DNA from 4 places in the Cytobacillus sp. FSL W7-1323 genome. Region 4 is predicted to be linked to each of the others. Evidence: riboswitches for the same ligand, from Rfam matches in the RefSeq annotation. Region 4 holds a riboswitch; each other region holds the start of a gene.
What was found. Region 4 has a riboswitch for S-adenosylmethionine ahead of mtnK (S-methyl-5-thioribose kinase). Riboswitches for the same ligand answer to the same signal wherever they lie in the genome.

Region 1 (4,190 bases), 280 kb from region 4:
TCACCAGGTATTGGTTCATTAAAGTCATTTCTCTCTAATTCTTTTTTCGCTACCTCTAGGGTGATTTGTGCTTCTTCTGCCAGTATCTCTGCCGCTTCTTCAGGATTTTCTAATACCCATGTACGAGCTTTTTCATAAAGCTCAATTACTTTTTTCACTTGTTCAGGATACTTCTCAGCAAATTCGCTTCTCACATTTAATGTGCCATAAGTGTTAAAATCGATATTTCGATAAATAAATTCTGTGTCTGCTTCAAGTTCTAATTTAGCCATATGGGGATCTAAACCAGCCCAAGCGTCTACTTGCCCTGTTGTTAATGCCGTTCCACCGTCAGCATGTTGCAAGTTAACGATTTCAACATCCGCTGATGTTAATCCGGCTTCATTTAATGAGCGCAGTAAAAAGATATATGGATCTGTTCCAATCGTTGCTGCTACTTTCTTTCCCTTCAAGTCTTCAACTGATTTGATAGCTGATTCTTTCGGTGCAACTAATGCCGTCCATTCTGGTTTTGAGTATATATAGACTGATTCAATTGGAGCACCATTTGCTTTTGCAATTAATGCCGCTGCACCTGCAGTTGAGCCAAAATCAACACTGCTACTATTAAGAAACTCAAGTGCCTTATTACTTCCTTGACTGAGGACAAACTCAACATCAATATCATCTTCGGCAAACGCTTCTTCTGCCCAGCCGAATTTCTTTAAAACTACACTTGTTGGAGAATAATAGGCATAGTCTAAAACAATTTTTTCTGGTTTTCCTTCGTCATTACTATCATCAGTGCTTGCCTCACTATCTCCGCAAGCACTAATGAATCCAATTGATAAAACGACAATTAAAAATACGAACCATTTTTTCATCGATGACTCTCCTCAATCTCGGTTTTAAATTTCACAAGCAAAGGTTACAATAGAACCTCTTAATCTCTGTGCCTCTTTATATGTGCAGCGATTTTGTACCACTTCAAGTCCGGCTTCTTTTGCTATTTCAACTGCTTTTGGTGAAATGACACCTTCTTGTAGCCAGAAAACTTTCGGTTGGATTTCTACTGCCTCTTTCGCCACTTCTATCGCAGCTTCAGGGCTTCTAAATACTTGCACAATATCAATGGTAAAAGGAATGGATTTTAAATTTGGATATGCCTGTTCACCTAATACTTCTGTTTCTCTTGGATTAACTGGCACGATTTGATAACCTAATCTTTGCATTTTTCTTGCTAAACGGTAACTTGGTCTAGCAGGATTTCCACTTAATCCAACAACAGCTATCCTTTTTGCTCTTTGCAGTTCTTTGCCATCCACATCTTCTTTTAATGAGGATGATTGTAATGCCCATCGAATAACACCTTCATCATTTACTGCTGTTTCTCCTTTTTGTTCTCCCTTCGAAGAAATACCAGTCGCTTCATAGAAGGCTTGATCTAAGTCATTGGTTAAATCTCTAACCGATTCAATCCCAACTGATAAACGTATGAGTTCCTCACTTACACCGCTTTTAATTAAATCTTCTGCACTTAACTGTTGATGTGTGGTTGAAGCCGGATGAATAATGAGTGACTTCGCATCACCTACATTGGCTACATGAGACCACAATGCAATTGTATCTATCACTTTTTTACCCGCATCTCGGCCACCTTTAATACCGAAGTTCACAATGGAACCGAAGCCAGTGTTTAAATATTTCTTCGCGAGTTCATGCGCTGGATGCTCTGCTAAACCTGGATATGCGACCCAATCGACAGCTGGATGAGCGTTTAAGAAATGGGCTATCTTCGCTGCATTTTCCGTATGTTTCTCTATACGTAAATGGAGTGTTTCCAATCCTTGGAGTAAAAGAAATGCACTATGTGGGCTTAAAGATGACCCAAAATCGCGCAGCAACTGAACACGAAGTTTTGTACTAAAAGCGAGTGTACCAAACTCATTCGCATAAACAATACCGTTATAACTTGGATCTGGCTGAGTAAAACCAGGAAACTTATCATGATTCCAATTAAATCGTCCGCCATCAACTACAAGTCCGCCAATTGTTGTTCCATGACCACCAATCCATTTTGTTGCCGAATGAATGACAATATCTGCTCCCCATTGGATTGGTTTGCAAAGATAAGGTGAAGCGAAAGTATTATCAATAATAAGGGGAATATCATTATCATGAGCAATATTTGCAACTGCCTCTACATCTAGGACATGAAGACTTGGGTTCCCAATAATCTCTCCATATAAAGCCTTAGTTTTTGGCGTAATCGCTTTACGGTAATTCTCAGGGTCAGATCCATCAACAAAATGAACTTTAATCCCATATTTCGGAAGTGTTATGGCAAAAAGATTATATGTTCCACCATAAAGGTTCGACGCTGCAACAATCTCATCACCCGCTTGGGCAATATTCATAATTGAAAGAGCTATAGCTGCCATTCCAGATGAAGTCGCTACTGCCGCTACCCCATCTTCTAATAAAGCAATACGTTTTTCTAATACATCTACCGTTGGATTACCGATTCGTGAATAGATATTTCCCGTCTCATCTAATGAAAATAGGCTTTGCGCATGGTCTGTATTATGAAAAACATATGAACTTGTTTGATAAATAGGAACTGCACGAGATCCCGTTGTCGGGTCTGGTGATTGACCTCCATGTAATAAAATCGTCTCATCATCATAAGTGTTAAATTGATTCGTCATTATATACTCTCCTCTACTTTTTAGTCGGATGATTAAAATAAATAACCCCCTCTTCATAAGAAGAGGGGGTTGCCTCATCTTATCTTCCAGACATTTACTGCCTGCAGGATTTAGCACCTTTTCAAGCAATTGCTTGAAGGTTGCCGGACTTCATAGGGCCTGATCCCTCCGTCACTCTCGATAAGAAATATTTTATTTTTTAAAGCGTTAATACTTTAATTACAAATAGAATTATATCCAAAAAATGATTTGTCGTCAATATGAAATCTGAATATATTTTATATTCCAATAAAATATTAGCTCTATCACATAAAAAGCCCTTCTACCTAGAAGAGGCAGAAGGGCTTTGAATTAACGAGCTCACCTTCTCCTTATCTTTGGATAATATCCTCTGAAATTAGCACCATACAAAAGATTGCTGGTTGCCGAGGCTTCTCTGGGTCAGTCCCTCCGCCTCTCTGGATAAGAAGTTCATATTTATTTGTTTAACATCATATACCCTTTTATAGGGAATCGTCAATAACATTTTGAAAATTTATTTATTTTCATCCTGGATAAGCGTCAAAAAATGATACAGTATCTTAGCTGTTAACCCCCATATCACATGACCTTTATAAGTATAAAAAATTTCTTGCATCCTCCGCGTTTGCCATTTATATTTTTCCCCATTAGGAATGAGATGATAGGGAAAGCTACTATTAGGCTCTGGCTTCATCTCAATATAATGAATAGATGGTCCCTCTTTCAAAAAATAAGCAAGTGGTACTGTGAAAATTTGATCCACTTCCTCTGGATTTAGCTTAAGATCACTGATGCTCTCTATTGTGCCTACAAACGGATAAATCACTGTATCATAAGGTGTCACTACATAATCAAGTTCTGAAAAAACAGAGACTTCTCCAATTGGGATACCTAACTCTTCACTGGTCTCCCTTTTTGCCGTCTCTATTAAATCCACATCGTCTTGATCCATTTTCCCCCCAGGAAAGCAAATTTCCCCTGGCTGTCTTCTCATAGATAAAGACCGTACTTCAAACAAAATATGTATTTCTCCATCTTTTTCTATTAGGGGAAGAAGAACAGCGAATTTAACCAATCTGGAGCTACCCAATATATCTGATTGACGATGCTGTATCTCTGATCTTATTTCTTCCAAATCCATGTTAATTACCTCCAAACCACACGACTTAAATCTTTATTTCACTTTCTGCAATCTATCAATCATCCCCATTGTGCAGACATTTAAATCTAAGCCTATTAGCTTCTTATCCTCTGCACTAAGTTCAACATCGTGCGCTGTTAATAAATAATGTTTTACTTGTTCCAACAATTCCGATTGTATGGCTTCTTGCATTTTTATTATGTCATTTCCTTGGAGAAAAACGTCATCTGCAACTGAAGTAAATATAGGTAACCAATAACGAATTTGAGTAAAAACATCCTTTGGTTCAGGGCCCTCACCATAATGCCCAAAAAAGATATGTTGTGGTTGAAGTGATTCGA
Region 2 (4,190 bases), 1.8 Mb from region 4:
CCCCATTTTCCATAACGGCCACACAATCGCAAATCCTTTGGATAACATTCATCTCATGTGTAATAAGGAGAATCGTAATCCCTAATTCTTTATTGATTTTTAATAGCAAATCAAGAATTGCCTCTGTTGTATTTGGATCTAAGGCGCTTGTTGCTTCATCGCTGAGTAATACTTCTGGTTCATGCGATAATGCACGTGCAATAGCAACCCTTTGCTTTTGGCCACCAGATAACTCAGCTGGATAAGCATTTTGTTTTTCACTTAAACCGACAATCTCTAAATATTTATTAACGCGGCTCTTTACTTCTTTCTTATCTAATCCTGTTAGTTTAAGAGGGATAGCAATATTATCATAAACTGTTGCTGTTTTTAATAAGTTAAACCCTTGAAAAATCATGCCGATATGACTTCTTGCTTCACGGAGTTTTCCTGGTGTCAGCGTGGTTAAATCCACCCCATTGACTTTTACAGAACCACTATCAGGTTTTTCAAGTAAGTTCACACAGCGAATTAATGTACTTTTACCAGCGCCGCTGTATCCGATAACCCCGTAGATTTCTCCTTGATTCACTGATAGTGAGACATCCTTTAATGCATGGATGCTTCCTTGTTTTCCTGTAAAGGTTTTGGTTATATTCTTAAGCTCTATCATGATTTGATGCTCCCTCCGTAACGCTCATTTTTAATCATTTTACCAAGAGACGATAACTGATCCGTCAAATTCCTCTTCAACAAACTTTTCAATTTCTTCACTGCGGTAGATATCAGCTAATTTTTCAAGAATTTCATCATCTTTATTCTCCGTACGGACAGCAGCGTGGTTTACGTAAGGTGAATCCTTAGGCTCGATAAAGATAGCGTCTTTAGAAGGGACAAAACCAGCTTCAATTGCAAAGTTCGTGTTAATAGCTGCAGCGTCAAGCTCTTCTAGCTGACGAGCGATTTGAGCAGAGTCAAGTTCAATAAATTCATAGTTACCATTGTTTTTTTCAATATCACGAACTGTTGAATTAATACCTGTTTCAGGATCTAATTCGATTAATCCCGCTTTTTCAAATAGTAATAGAGCTCGGCCACTATTTGTTGGGTCACTCGGAAGACCGATTTTTGCGCCATCTTTTAATTCAGCTACATCTTTTACATTGAGTGCATAGATGCCCATCGGGAATGAAACGGTATCAAAAGATTTAACTAAATCTAAATTTCTATCTTCTTTAAATGCATTAAAATAAGGCTCTGTTTGAAAAATGTTTAAGTCAATCTCTTTTTCAGCTAATGCGACATTTGGCATCACATAATCAGTAAATACTTGTGATTTAATGTTGATATCTTCTTCTTTAGCTAATTCAATTACTTTTTCTAAGATTTGCTCATGTGGACCTGCAGTGACACCAATGACTAATTCTTCATCGTCATATAATCCTTCTGTAGAGTTGCTGGCTTCATCACTACCACATGCAGCTAAGCCTGTTAAAGATAATAAGAATGTTCCAGTTAGTAACCATTTTTTCATGATGTTTGAACTCCTTTTTGTTCATTTTGTTTTTCTAATAATCGAAGTGCTTGTAAAACAGAATGTTCACTTATCTCGTTTTTCATAAAGTGAATAGATTCAGTTGGGCGTATCGCCTTTTTTACAATTGTCTTCATTAATTGCTCATCATTCACATCAATAGTTAGACTAGAGAGACTACTTGGCAATTGCCAGCTCTCATAAAACGGGAGAAGGTAATCAACTTCTGTCCATTTTTCTTCAATGGCCAATTGACCAAGAATCCCGTAAGCGACTAATTCCCCATGAAGAAAATCTTGGGCTGCATCCGCTACGGTTAGTCCATTATGAAACGAATGGGCACCAGCGATTCGTCCTGCTTTTTCGCCGAATCCACCGACCATACCCCCAGTCATGATAATCGTTTCAATCACACGGATAAGTGCTTTTGAGGTTTCGTTTTTGGCTACTGATTGTAGTGCGGCTTCACCATCATTAAGCAATGTATCTCGGCAAATTTTAGCTGAAAATTGCGAAACTTGTTTAGGTACAGGAAGTGTTTCTTCAGGGTAAAAACTTTCAATTAGAGCTTCAGCTTCATAAAACTTGGCTAATGTATCCCCAATTCCTGCTTTTAAATAAGTAATAGGCGCTTTAGCAATAATTTCAGGTTCAACCAATACGAGGGTTGTCGCAATAGGGAACTCGGTATAATGAGTAAAGCTGCCTTCTTCATTATAAAAAACACTTAATGGTGTCCATGCGGCACAGGTAGCTGCGATTGTTGGTATAAGAATGGATTGAACAGATGCTTCAATCGCAACTGCTTTTGTTATATCTAATGCTGTCCCACCACCAATACCTATTACGCCATTAGCACCATCATTTGTTATTATTTCTTGGATGTCATGGACCTTTTTTAAGGTAGTGTGACCATCTATATAATGAAGGTGAACGTTGTTATCTATTACTTCCTTGGGCAAGTAGGGTTGCACGGCTTGCCAAGCTTTTTTACCGGTTATTATATGGTATTTGGAAACAGAAATATCTTTAAGTAGGTCGGGGAGTTCTGTTAGAATGCCTGAACCTAATAAATAATGTCCTGGAGCCCCTTTTACGATTGTTGCAGTCATTTCCTCTCCTCGTTTCTCTTTGGATGTGATGATAAAAACAAAAATGCCTCTCATCATGAGAGGCATAAATATACTAGAATAGTAGTGACCTCTCTCATATATCAAAATACCAAAAAGTATTTTGCAGGATTTAGCACCTGTTCATATGGGTATATGAATGGTTGCCGGGCGTCGCAGGGCCAGTCCCTCAGCCGCTCTTTATAAGAGAAAATGCTTTATTAAATTATATTCATAATATTATCTATTACATGAAAAGTCAATAACATAATTGAAATTAATCATTAAACTAGTGATGGTGTTCTACTTGTGGGGTGTTTTCTTCAATCGGATGAATTGAGTTCTTCGCTTCTTGATGAATTCCCGATGCGCAGATAATGGCGATGCTTAATAAGAATGTTAGATAGAAGGGCACAGGTCGATTTTTCAATGCTTCCTTTAATGAATGTTTTTTGTGCATGAGAAGCATCATGGCAAAAATACTAATTAAATAAATCAGATCCATGCTAATGATCATAAATGTAACTTCACTGGGTACCAACATAATGCCTAGCATTGCCCCCATCATACTTCCCATGAGACTTGACGCTTGAGCTTCAACGAGTCCGTTTGTTTTAAACGGTAGTCCTATAAAAATGGCAATGACAGCGCTAATGAGAATTGATAATACAGTTGCTTTAGCCATTTCTGGTAACCACACAGATATAATCAAACCGATTGTTAAGCTACTCGTCATACCAACCACCATGGGAATACATTTAGAATATTTTGTAGCTATTTCTTTCTTTTTTCTAACGGCACTAATCAAGAAAAAGAAACTGTAGCCGACAACTAGAAAAAGACTGAACAAAGCAAGCATATACAAATTACCCTCCTTTGGATGCTCATAAAATACCTCGATGCCTCCTTTCATATATATTTTGTATCGTAGTGATTATGTCAGTGCAATGATAAGAAACTTTTTATACTGTTCATTCGTAAATGAATAAAGCAATATTTTCAAACTAAGAAAAGTGGTAGTCTTGGTTTATAAGTTTTCATTCAGAACAGTTTTATAAAAAAAGGAGTTTTTATATGGGGGAAGAAATAAAGATTAGACTGATACATATAAATGATGCAAGAGATATTCATGAAATGCATAGGCAAGATTCTATTATTCAACAAACAATGGCCTTATCATCGGGGAGATTAAAAGATATTGAAGATTATATTGAAGGACTTACATAAGAAGACCATGTATTTGTTGCAGAATGTAACGGTCATGTTCGAGGGATAGCTTCCTTAGAAGAGAGAAGTGGAAAGTTAAGATATAGCGGGAATGTGTCCATCTCTATTAATGAAGAAGTACAAGGAAGAGGGATTGGCAAGACGCTTCTTGAGCGAATAGTAAAGCTTGCCGATGTAGAGTTAGGACTCATCAGATTAGTGTTAGATGTATGTGCAGATAATATAAGTGCGATTGCATTATATGAAATGTTTAACGAGGCTTTGTCTAGCTCCGGACGCCATCGGCTCGAGGTCATAAGCCAATCCGGCAAAAAGGTTAAAAAACAACCTTTCTGCCGGCT
Region 3 (4,190 bases), 890 kb from region 4:
AATGAGTTCGCCGTGGCTTCTTGATGTTTCAATGGAGATGACATCAGCGTCGAGTGCTTGAATGCTTGAGATAATGTCTTCGAAATCGGAGTAGCACATATGCGTATGAATTTGTGTTTCATTTCTGACAGAAGTGGTGGCTAGTCTAAAAGCATAAACAGCAGCGTTCAGATAATCTTCCCACTTCTCTTGTTTGAGTGGTAATCCTTCACGAATGGCTGGTTCGTCTACTTGAATCATCCGGATACCATTTGCTTCTAGTGCTTCTACTTCTTCTCGAAGGGCAAGGGCAATTTGGTTTGCGACTTCGTAACGAGGGATATCGTCGCGGACAAATGACCAGTTTAAAATCGTAATCGGACCAGTGAGCATACCTTTTACCGGGTGATCTGTTAAGGACTGGGCATAGACTGTTTCTGCAACTGTCATTGGCTGTTCAAATGAGACATCTCCATAAATGAGTGGTGGTTTGACACAACGAGAGCCATAAGACTGCACCCAACCGAATTTTGTGAATTGGAATCCGGCTAATTTTTCACCGAAGTATTCGACCATATCTGTGCGCTCGAATTCGCCATGAACAAACACATCAAGGCCTAGCTCTTCTTGAATATCAATCCACTTTTTAATTTCCGTTTTGATATATGTTTGATAGTCAGTAGCAGTTAACTCTCCTTTACGCCATTTTAAACGATTTCTTCTCACTTCCTGTGTTTGTGGGAAGCTTCCAATCGTTGTTGTAGGTAGGAGTGGTAGTTGGAAGGCTATTTTTTGTGTTGCTTGACGAACAGAATAAGGTGCTTCGCGCTCTGCTAGTGATGATGGTAAGTTTTGAATGGCTGTTTGTACTTGTTGATTGTTTCTAATAGAAGATTGATTTAGCACCTCGATAGCAGTTCGTCTCTCGTTTATCTCATCTTGGATTTGCTCTTTTCCTTCTCTTATTCCTTTCGTTAGCACTACGATTTCTTGTAATTTTTCATCAGCAAAGGCGAGTGCGGTCTTTAATGTATGATCTAGTGTTTCTTCAATTTTGACTGTAACGGGTACATGCAATAAGCTGGATGAAGGCTGGATGATTAAGCGATCTTTCGGAACAATTGCTGTAATTTTTTCTAGAAGAGAGAGCTTATTATCAAGTTTGGCGCCCCAGATATTACGGCCATCGATGAGACCTGCAGCTAATACTTTATCACTTGGGAAGCCGAATTTTTGTAAAGAAGCGAGGTTTTGACCTGCATCATGGACAAAATCAAGGCCGATCGCTTGCACAGGTAATGAGGTAACAGCTTCAAAATGAGTGATGCTTTCAAAATACGTTTGTAAAATGATATTTATCTGTGGTGCTGCCTGGTGTAATGTTTGGTAAACTGCTTGATAGAGTGAGATGTCTTCTTCTGTGAGGGTAGTTGCTAAAATAGGTTCATCGATTTGTACCCACAAGGCACCTTCTTGCTGTAATTCTTTTAAAATTTGTGCATAAAGAGGAACGAATTGATTGACGATTGATTTGAATTCACTTTCTTTATAGCCCTTTGATAATTTCACAAACGTAATCGGGCCCAAGATAACCGGTTTCCCGTCGATTTCAAGCTTCTCTTTTCCTTCTTTATAAAAGGCAAGTGGCCGGTTTTCAGCAAGTGTTGGCGTGAGGTTGTTGAGTTCTGGCACGATGTAGTGATAGTTTGTGTTAAACCATTTGGTCATTTCAGCTGCCACGGCATCTTTGTTCCCTCTGGCAATATCAAAATACGTTTCGATATCAACCTTCCCACCTCTGTATGTAAAACGCTCAGGAACAAGTCCAAACATCACAGCTGTATCAAGGACATGATCATACAGTGTGAAATCGCCAACCGGGATGAGATCAACGCCAAGTTGTTTTTGTTTCTCGAGAGAGGATAAACGAATGACTTCCATTTGTTGCAGAAAAGTCTCTTTATTCAACTTACCACTCCAAAATTGTTCTAGAGCTTTCTTCCACTCCCGCTTCTCGCCAATTCTTGGATAACCTACATTTGAGCTTTTTACTTCAGTCAATTTAAACACTCCTTTAGATTGTATTTTCTCAACAAAAAATCTCTCTATTTATTATTAAATGAGAGATTCATACGCAATATTAACTAGAGTTGAGACCATTTGATTTGCTCAACACGTATTCATCACTCCTCTCTATGCATCCGTAGAGTCTAAGTGCAAACAACAGACAGGTCTCCTGACTTCGGATTATCGCTCGTTATCCCTTCCCATTTCTATTATGAAATAGTGGTCAATGATAAGTCGCTCTCCTTCACAGTGGCGGGACCGTGCCGGCATTCCACCGGGCTTCCCTTTTAAGCAATCATGCATCTGTTGCCTTTGTTATTAAGTTTTGAAAATACAAAAGACCTCTCTAATTAAAAATAGAGAGGTCTTTATCCTCTCTTATTTGCCAAAGCTATTACACTTTGCAGGAATTAGCACCTTTTTAACAAATAATTGTTAAAGGTTGCTGGGTTTCATCGGGCCAGTCCCTCCACCTCTCTGAATAAGAGAATTACATATTTATAATATTTTGAATTTTACAGATAGATTAGCATAATAAATGGAAGCTGTCAAAATAAATTCTTCATGAGTGATATATATCATCAGATTCAAGCCACTTGCGAAATTTATGTAGATGGTAATAATGCTTGCCATTAAGAATGACTTTTGGTGCGTGAGGATGCTTCTGTAATAGATCCTTCATGTCAGCTTCACTTAAATAAAAGTAAAGATGAAGGTGGCTTTGCTCCACAAGTAAATGATTCATATTACCTTCATTTTTACTACTAAATTGCTTCAACCCATTGCCTATGAAATAGCCAAGTAATGCTAAACCGGCGGCAATCCAAATAAAATTCAACTCGAATTCCAATTTGTACTCCCCCTTAAATACATATATATCTACTTTAACATCTCCTAACGAATAGTAATAATATATTTTTTAGTGCCGAATCGGATCAATGCCCCCATAATTAAACCAATCTACCCTGTCTATCGCACCATCTTTCATAGATTGTATACTTGTCCGAGAACAAAATTGGCCAAGCTGTATATATTGATATTACTTAGTGTTTTTCTCGGGTTTGTGATGGAAAAGGCTATAGTTAGCACAAAGGAGACTATTAATTTTGCTGAAGGAGAGAAGTGAAGTGTTATGAATCTATCTGTTATTATTCCCATTCAGAATGAAGAATCTACGTTGTCAGCCGTTTTAGAAGAGTTAGTGAAGATTGAGCCATATGAAATCATCGCTGTTTTGAATGGTTCAACAGATGGATCGGAGAAAATAGCGGAAGCATTTGAATGTAGAAAGCTTGTTTATAAAGAACCTCTAGGGGTGGATATTGGACGAGCAATTGGTGCAAGGGAGGCAAAAGGAGATACGCTTCTTTTTATTGATGGTGATATTGTCGTTAGAGCACAGGAGCTACAAGCACTGCTTGATGGCATTCAGGATGGGGCTGATATTGCCCTAAATGATTTAAGCTGGACAATGAAGCGCCCCATTAGACCACATCCGACAGCAGTATCAAAGTTCTCTCTTAATCATTTTTTAGGTAAAGGTGAGTTATCCGTTAATTCCTTAGTCGCTGTTCCTCATGTGATGAAAAAATCAGCGCTTGATACAATTGGTTGGGAGAATTTAGCTTGTCCGCCATTAGCTCATAGTATAGCTGTGATGAAAGAATTAAAGATGAGTGCACCAGTAGCCATTGATGTGATTGCTACAAATAAGATTCGACCGAAACATCAACAGAAGATTACGGGCTCCTCTTTTTCATTTTCAACAAGTTTAATAATTGGTGACCATTTACGTGCAGTGGCCCAACTGATTGAAGAGAGAGGATATCGCGGTGGTTTAAACGATGGCAGGCGAAATCGGCAATCTTTTAAGGAATATGTACAAGCCTTTTCGGTAAAGGAAGAGAAACGAGCGAAGTATAGTGCGATTATTCCTGTAGGGAAGGAGCCGGATACGATTGCTGAAGTGATTGCTGAGGTAAAGAAGGCAGGCATTGATGAAATCATTGTTGTGTTAAATGGAGCAGATGAACGAACAAAGGAAAAGGTAGAAAAGTCAGGTGTGAAAGTGATTGCGTTTGACCAGGCACTCGGACATAACATTCCAAGAGCGATTGGTGCGCTTCACAGTACAGGAGATATCT
Region 4 (4,190 bases):
CGGAACTAAACCTGGATGAATGCCTGCTGAAGGGACCGGGAATGCCTGATTCAAGCCATTTTCTTCGGTTAACTGTCTAGCGATAGCTAAGGTTTTTTCTTTTTCCATGGCAACAGAACCATATGGAGAAGGAAATAAAGAGAAATCTGCGCCTGCTAAGCGAGTAAGATTACCGAGTAATAAATCAGGAGCCACACCATAGAAGTTTGAAGAAGTATAGGCCCCACTATATGCAGGATGTGCCATGATAGGTAACTGCACTTCATTGTTTTCAGCTAGTGTTTGGAGCATATCTAGACCGTAAGTGTGAACATTGAATAATAATGCATCCGCCCCTAATTCGCTCGCATGTTTTGCTTTATCTACTAAATCCATTGTTCTCCCAGATAAATTGACTGCATAAAGTGTCCTTTTTCCAGTCTTTTCATAGACTTCATCTAGTATTTCTTTACCTGCGATAATTCGGTCTTCAAAAGAGATGTTGACATCAAAAAGAATTTCATCATCTTTTACAATATCAACGCCTCCCATAGCCTGGTCTCTTAACTGTTCTCTTAAAAAGTGAATATCCCTGCCGATAATGCCTTTAAATATACTCATAAGTAATGGGCGGTCTTGAATATTTAGTTTCGATCTTATATTTTTTATACCGAATTTTGGTCCAGGAAAACGGGAAAGATCCTCATTATCAAATTCCAGATTTAATAATTTTACTTCACCATCTAGAGATAACTTTCCAAATACAGTTGTTAAGATTGCTGGAATATCAAATGTGAAATTATATGTAGGGTAGGCGATACTAATTTCGCACCTTACTTCACCGAATCGATTGGGATGTTCATCATCATAAAATTCTTGTAGTGCAGTGACTCTGCCTTTATGTTTTAGTAATTGTTTTTGCTCAAGTAATGGTAACGCTGTCCACGAGCCTATCGTTAATCCTAAAGCGATATCCTCTGCTTTTTTCTCTAATGAACCGGGTCTTGCGTATACTTGATAAGTTGCAATTACATCTCCCATATGAGAACCCTCCCTGATAATTTCGAATTGACATTGACAATAAAAAACCCTCTTCTTAATCAATAAGAAGAGGGTTAGTTCGCAGTGATAGAACCTTCTCCTTATCTGTCAGCATGATTGCTGCAAGAATTAGCACCGTGTTCATTTAGAATCGGTTGCCGGGCTTCATCGGGCTCGTCCCTCCGCCTGCTCTTGATAAGAAAATTTATGATTATCGTTTTAAATTTTTGCACAATTGTATTATGTCACCAGGTGTTTTATCTGTCAACAGAGAATTTTTTACGTTATATGACAAAATTCTTTTAACCTTAAAAAGATGAAAAGTTTTAAAAAAAAGATTGACACTTTTTTATAATCGGTGATAGTATTTGCTCAAGATATTTCAAAAAATGAATCTTTTATACTCTTATCAAGAGCAGGTGGAGGGAAATATGGCCCGATGAAACCCAGCAACCGACCGTAATATCGTTGTGAAACGAGGCGCAGCTAGAGAATTTCTGCGCCTAATGTAAGGCACGGTGCTAATTCCATTCAGAAGTTATTCTGAAAGATGAGAGGCAAAATCGTAATGACGAATGCCTCTTTCTGTACAGGAAAGGGGCATTTTTGTTTCTGTAATGACAAAGCAGGTCCGACTACATCTCTTCATGTAGTCACCCCTGTTTTGTGCCACAGATAAATAAAGAAATAAGGGGGAAGAGATATGGCTGTTTTAGATAATATAGGTTATCGCGCTTTGACAGAGGAATCAGCGTGTGAATACGTGAAGAGTTTAAAACTGTTTTTACCGGATGAAAAAATGACGGTGGAAGAGATTGGTGATGGTAATTTGAATTATGTTTACCGTATTACTTCTAATCATAAAAGTGTAATTATTAAGCAAGCACTCCCTTATGCAAAAGTAGTCGGAGAAAGCTGGCCTCTAACACTTAAACGTGCAAAACTGGAGGCAGAAGTGCTTAAGAAGCATGGTGAATTCGTTCCTCACCTCCTCCCAGCAGTACTAGCATCAGATGAAGAGCTAGCATTAACTGTGATGGAGGATCTTTCCCATTTGACAATTGTAAGAGACGGATTGATTCAAGGGGATCATTATCCGAATTTATCAGCTCATATTGGTGAGTACTTAGCAAAGACATTGTTTTCAACTTCAGATTTTGCTCTTCATCCGTTTGAGAAAAAGAAACTGGTCGCTAAATTTTCAAATCCTGAACTATGTAAAATCACTGAGGATTTAGTATTCACCGATCCATTTTTTGATGTGGAAACGAATGATTTTGAAGCTGAGTTGGCTGAAGTGGTTCAGCAACTATGGACTAATGACAAGTTGAAACTTGAAGTAGCCAAAATAAAATATGCTTTTCTCACAGAAGCAGAGAGCTTACTACATGGTGACCTACATACAGGGAGTATATTTGCGAGTAAGAGTGAGACGAAGGTGATCGATCCTGAGTTCGGCTTTTATGGTCCGATTGGATTTGATGTCGGTCAATATATTGCCCATCTCATTTTCCAAGTACTTGTACGAAACGAAAACGATAGAATCGTTATTCTTCAACAGATAGAAGAAGTATGGGATGTGTTTTCTCAATATTTTTCAGAAGCTTGGCAAAATTCTGTTGTTAATCCTTTTACGAAAGTACCAGGCGCTCTAGAGTCTTTTCTAGCTAAAGTATTTAAAGATGCTATCGGAGTAGTAGGGTGTGAATTAATTCGGAGAACAATCGGATTGTCGCATGTGAAGGATCTTGATGGAATAGAAGATAGTTCAATTAGATTATATGTGAAGAAGGCAACGATTCAATTAGGTTCATCCTTGATTATTAATCGCAAAAACATAGTAACAATCTCGCAACTTCTTAAGGAACTGGAGGCGTATACATCATGAGTATACCAACACCAATTGAATGGCAAGAAGGTAGATTGAAAATTCTTGATCAAACCTTATTACCCCATCAAACAAGATGGATAGAACTCGAAACCATTGAAGATGTCTTTGAGGCAATTATTCAGTTGAAAGTAAGAGGGGCGCCAGCTATTGGAATTACTGCTGCTTATGGTTTAGCGATTGCTGCAAAAAAATACGAAGGGGTCGACATTGAAACTTTCCATCTTAGAATTCATGAAGATTATCTTTATCTAGCGGGCTCTAGACCGACAGCTGTTAATTTGTTCTGGGCTTTGGATCGAATGATGAAAGTAATAGAAACGCTGTATTCAACAGAGGAGACAATTATCAGTTTGGAGCAAGAAGCAAAGAAAATACATCAAGAAGACGAGGAGATTTGTCGCCAAATTGGTGAAAATGCACTAAGTCTATTGAATGGAAGGAAAAAGGTATTAACGATTTGCAATGCGGGAACGATTGCTACAGGAAAATATGGTACAGCGCTAGCGCCGTTTCATTTAGGCAAGGAGAAGGGTGTTGACTTTCAAGTATATGCTTGTGAAACGAGACCGGTTCTTCAGGGAGCGCGCCTAACTGCTTGGGAGCTTCAACAGTCCAATGTGGATGTGACGGTCATTACTGATAATATGGCTGCTCATACCATAGCAACCAAGGGGATTGAAGCGATTATAGTCGGGGCCGATCGTATTGCCAGCAATGGAGATACAGCGAATAAAATCGGTACATGGCAACTAGCTATTTTAGCAAACTATTTTCAAATTCCTTTCTATGTAGCTGCGCCATTGTCGACATTTGACTTTTCTATCGCATCAGGGGCAGATATTCCGATTGAGGAGAGGTTGGCAGAAGAGGTGACTCATATTGGGCCAAACCAGATCACACCAGAAGGAACGAAAGTGTTTAATCCGGCGTTTGATGTGACAACGGCTAATTTAATTACTGCAATTATTACTGAAAAAGGCATTTTTGAAGCTGATCGAAACAAATTGGCACAATTGAATAAAGCAGAAGAGGGAGTTAGGGCATGAAGAACAATCGTATACTATTAGCGTTTCTTATTATTTTTATTTTAATCTTGGCAGGCTGCCAGCCAAAAGGAAGCAATTCAAGTAGTGAAGCAACTGCATCAACTAAAGAGAATAGTGTACATCCGTTAGCTAATAAAAAGATCGCACTAATCATGCAAATTAATTTAGGAACTTTTTCTGCACAATATATTGAAGGGGTAAAAGAGCAGGTAGAAAAGTTTGGTGGAACCGTT

Region 1: linked by a shared signal. The riboswitch ahead of MKX67_RS07370 (PLP-dependent aspartate aminotransferase family protein) and the one ahead of mtnK (S-methyl-5-thioribose kinase) in region 4 are both predicted to bind S-adenosylmethionine.
Region 2: linked by a shared signal. The riboswitch ahead of MKX67_RS19660 (iron-containing alcohol dehydrogenase family protein) and the one ahead of mtnK (S-methyl-5-thioribose kinase) in region 4 are both predicted to bind S-adenosylmethionine.
Region 3: linked by a shared signal. The riboswitch ahead of metE (5-methyltetrahydropteroyltriglutamate--homocysteine S-methyltransferase) and the one ahead of mtnK (S-methyl-5-thioribose kinase) in region 4 are both predicted to bind S-adenosylmethionine.

The regions. Positions count from the first base shown of each region.
Region 1 covers NZ_CP151998.1:1,412,942-1,417,131, reverse strand. Annotated here, with positions in the region: gene MKX67_RS07375 (aliphatic sulfonate ABC transporter substrate-binding protein) at 1-863, opposite strand, end outside; gene MKX67_RS07370 (PLP-dependent aspartate aminotransferase family protein) at 888-2,687, opposite strand; SAM riboswitch class I at 2,764-2,874, opposite strand; SAM riboswitch class I at 3,056-3,156, opposite strand; gene MKX67_RS07365 (CoA pyrophosphatase) at 3,223-3,849, opposite strand; gene MKX67_RS07360 (MBL fold metallo-hydrolase) at 3,883-4,190, opposite strand, start outside.
Region 2 covers NZ_CP151998.1:3,855,190-3,859,379, reverse strand. Annotated here, with positions in the region: gene MKX67_RS19670 (methionine ABC transporter ATP-binding protein) at 1-652, opposite strand, end outside; gene MKX67_RS19665 (MetQ/NlpA family ABC transporter substrate-binding protein) at 692-1,513, opposite strand; gene MKX67_RS19660 (iron-containing alcohol dehydrogenase family protein) at 1,510-2,625, opposite strand; SAM riboswitch class I at 2,717-2,832, opposite strand; gene MKX67_RS19655 (hypothetical protein) at 2,912-3,481, opposite strand; gene MKX67_RS19650 (hypothetical protein) at 3,697-3,849, shown strand.
Region 3 covers NZ_CP151998.1:239,669-243,858, forward strand. Annotated here, with positions in the region: gene metE (5-methyltetrahydropteroyltriglutamate--homocysteine S-methyltransferase) at 1-2,040, opposite strand, end outside; cobalamin riboswitch at 2,188-2,368, opposite strand; SAM riboswitch class I at 2,422-2,534, opposite strand; gene MKX67_RS01285 (DNA-binding protein) at 2,609-2,896, opposite strand; partial or broken gene MKX67_RS01290 (glycosyltransferase family 2 protein) at 3,179-4,190, shown strand, end outside.
Region 4 covers NZ_CP151998.1:1,133,081-1,137,270, forward strand. Annotated here, with positions in the region: gene MKX67_RS05940 (2,3-diketo-5-methylthiopentyl-1-phosphate enolase) at 1-1,020, opposite strand, end outside; SAM riboswitch class I at 1,119-1,222, opposite strand; SAM riboswitch class I at 1,424-1,577, shown strand; gene mtnK (S-methyl-5-thioribose kinase) at 1,724-2,908, shown strand; gene mtnA (S-methyl-5-thioribose-1-phosphate isomerase) at 2,905-3,957, shown strand; gene MKX67_RS05955 (sugar ABC transporter substrate-binding protein) at 3,954-4,190, shown strand, end outside.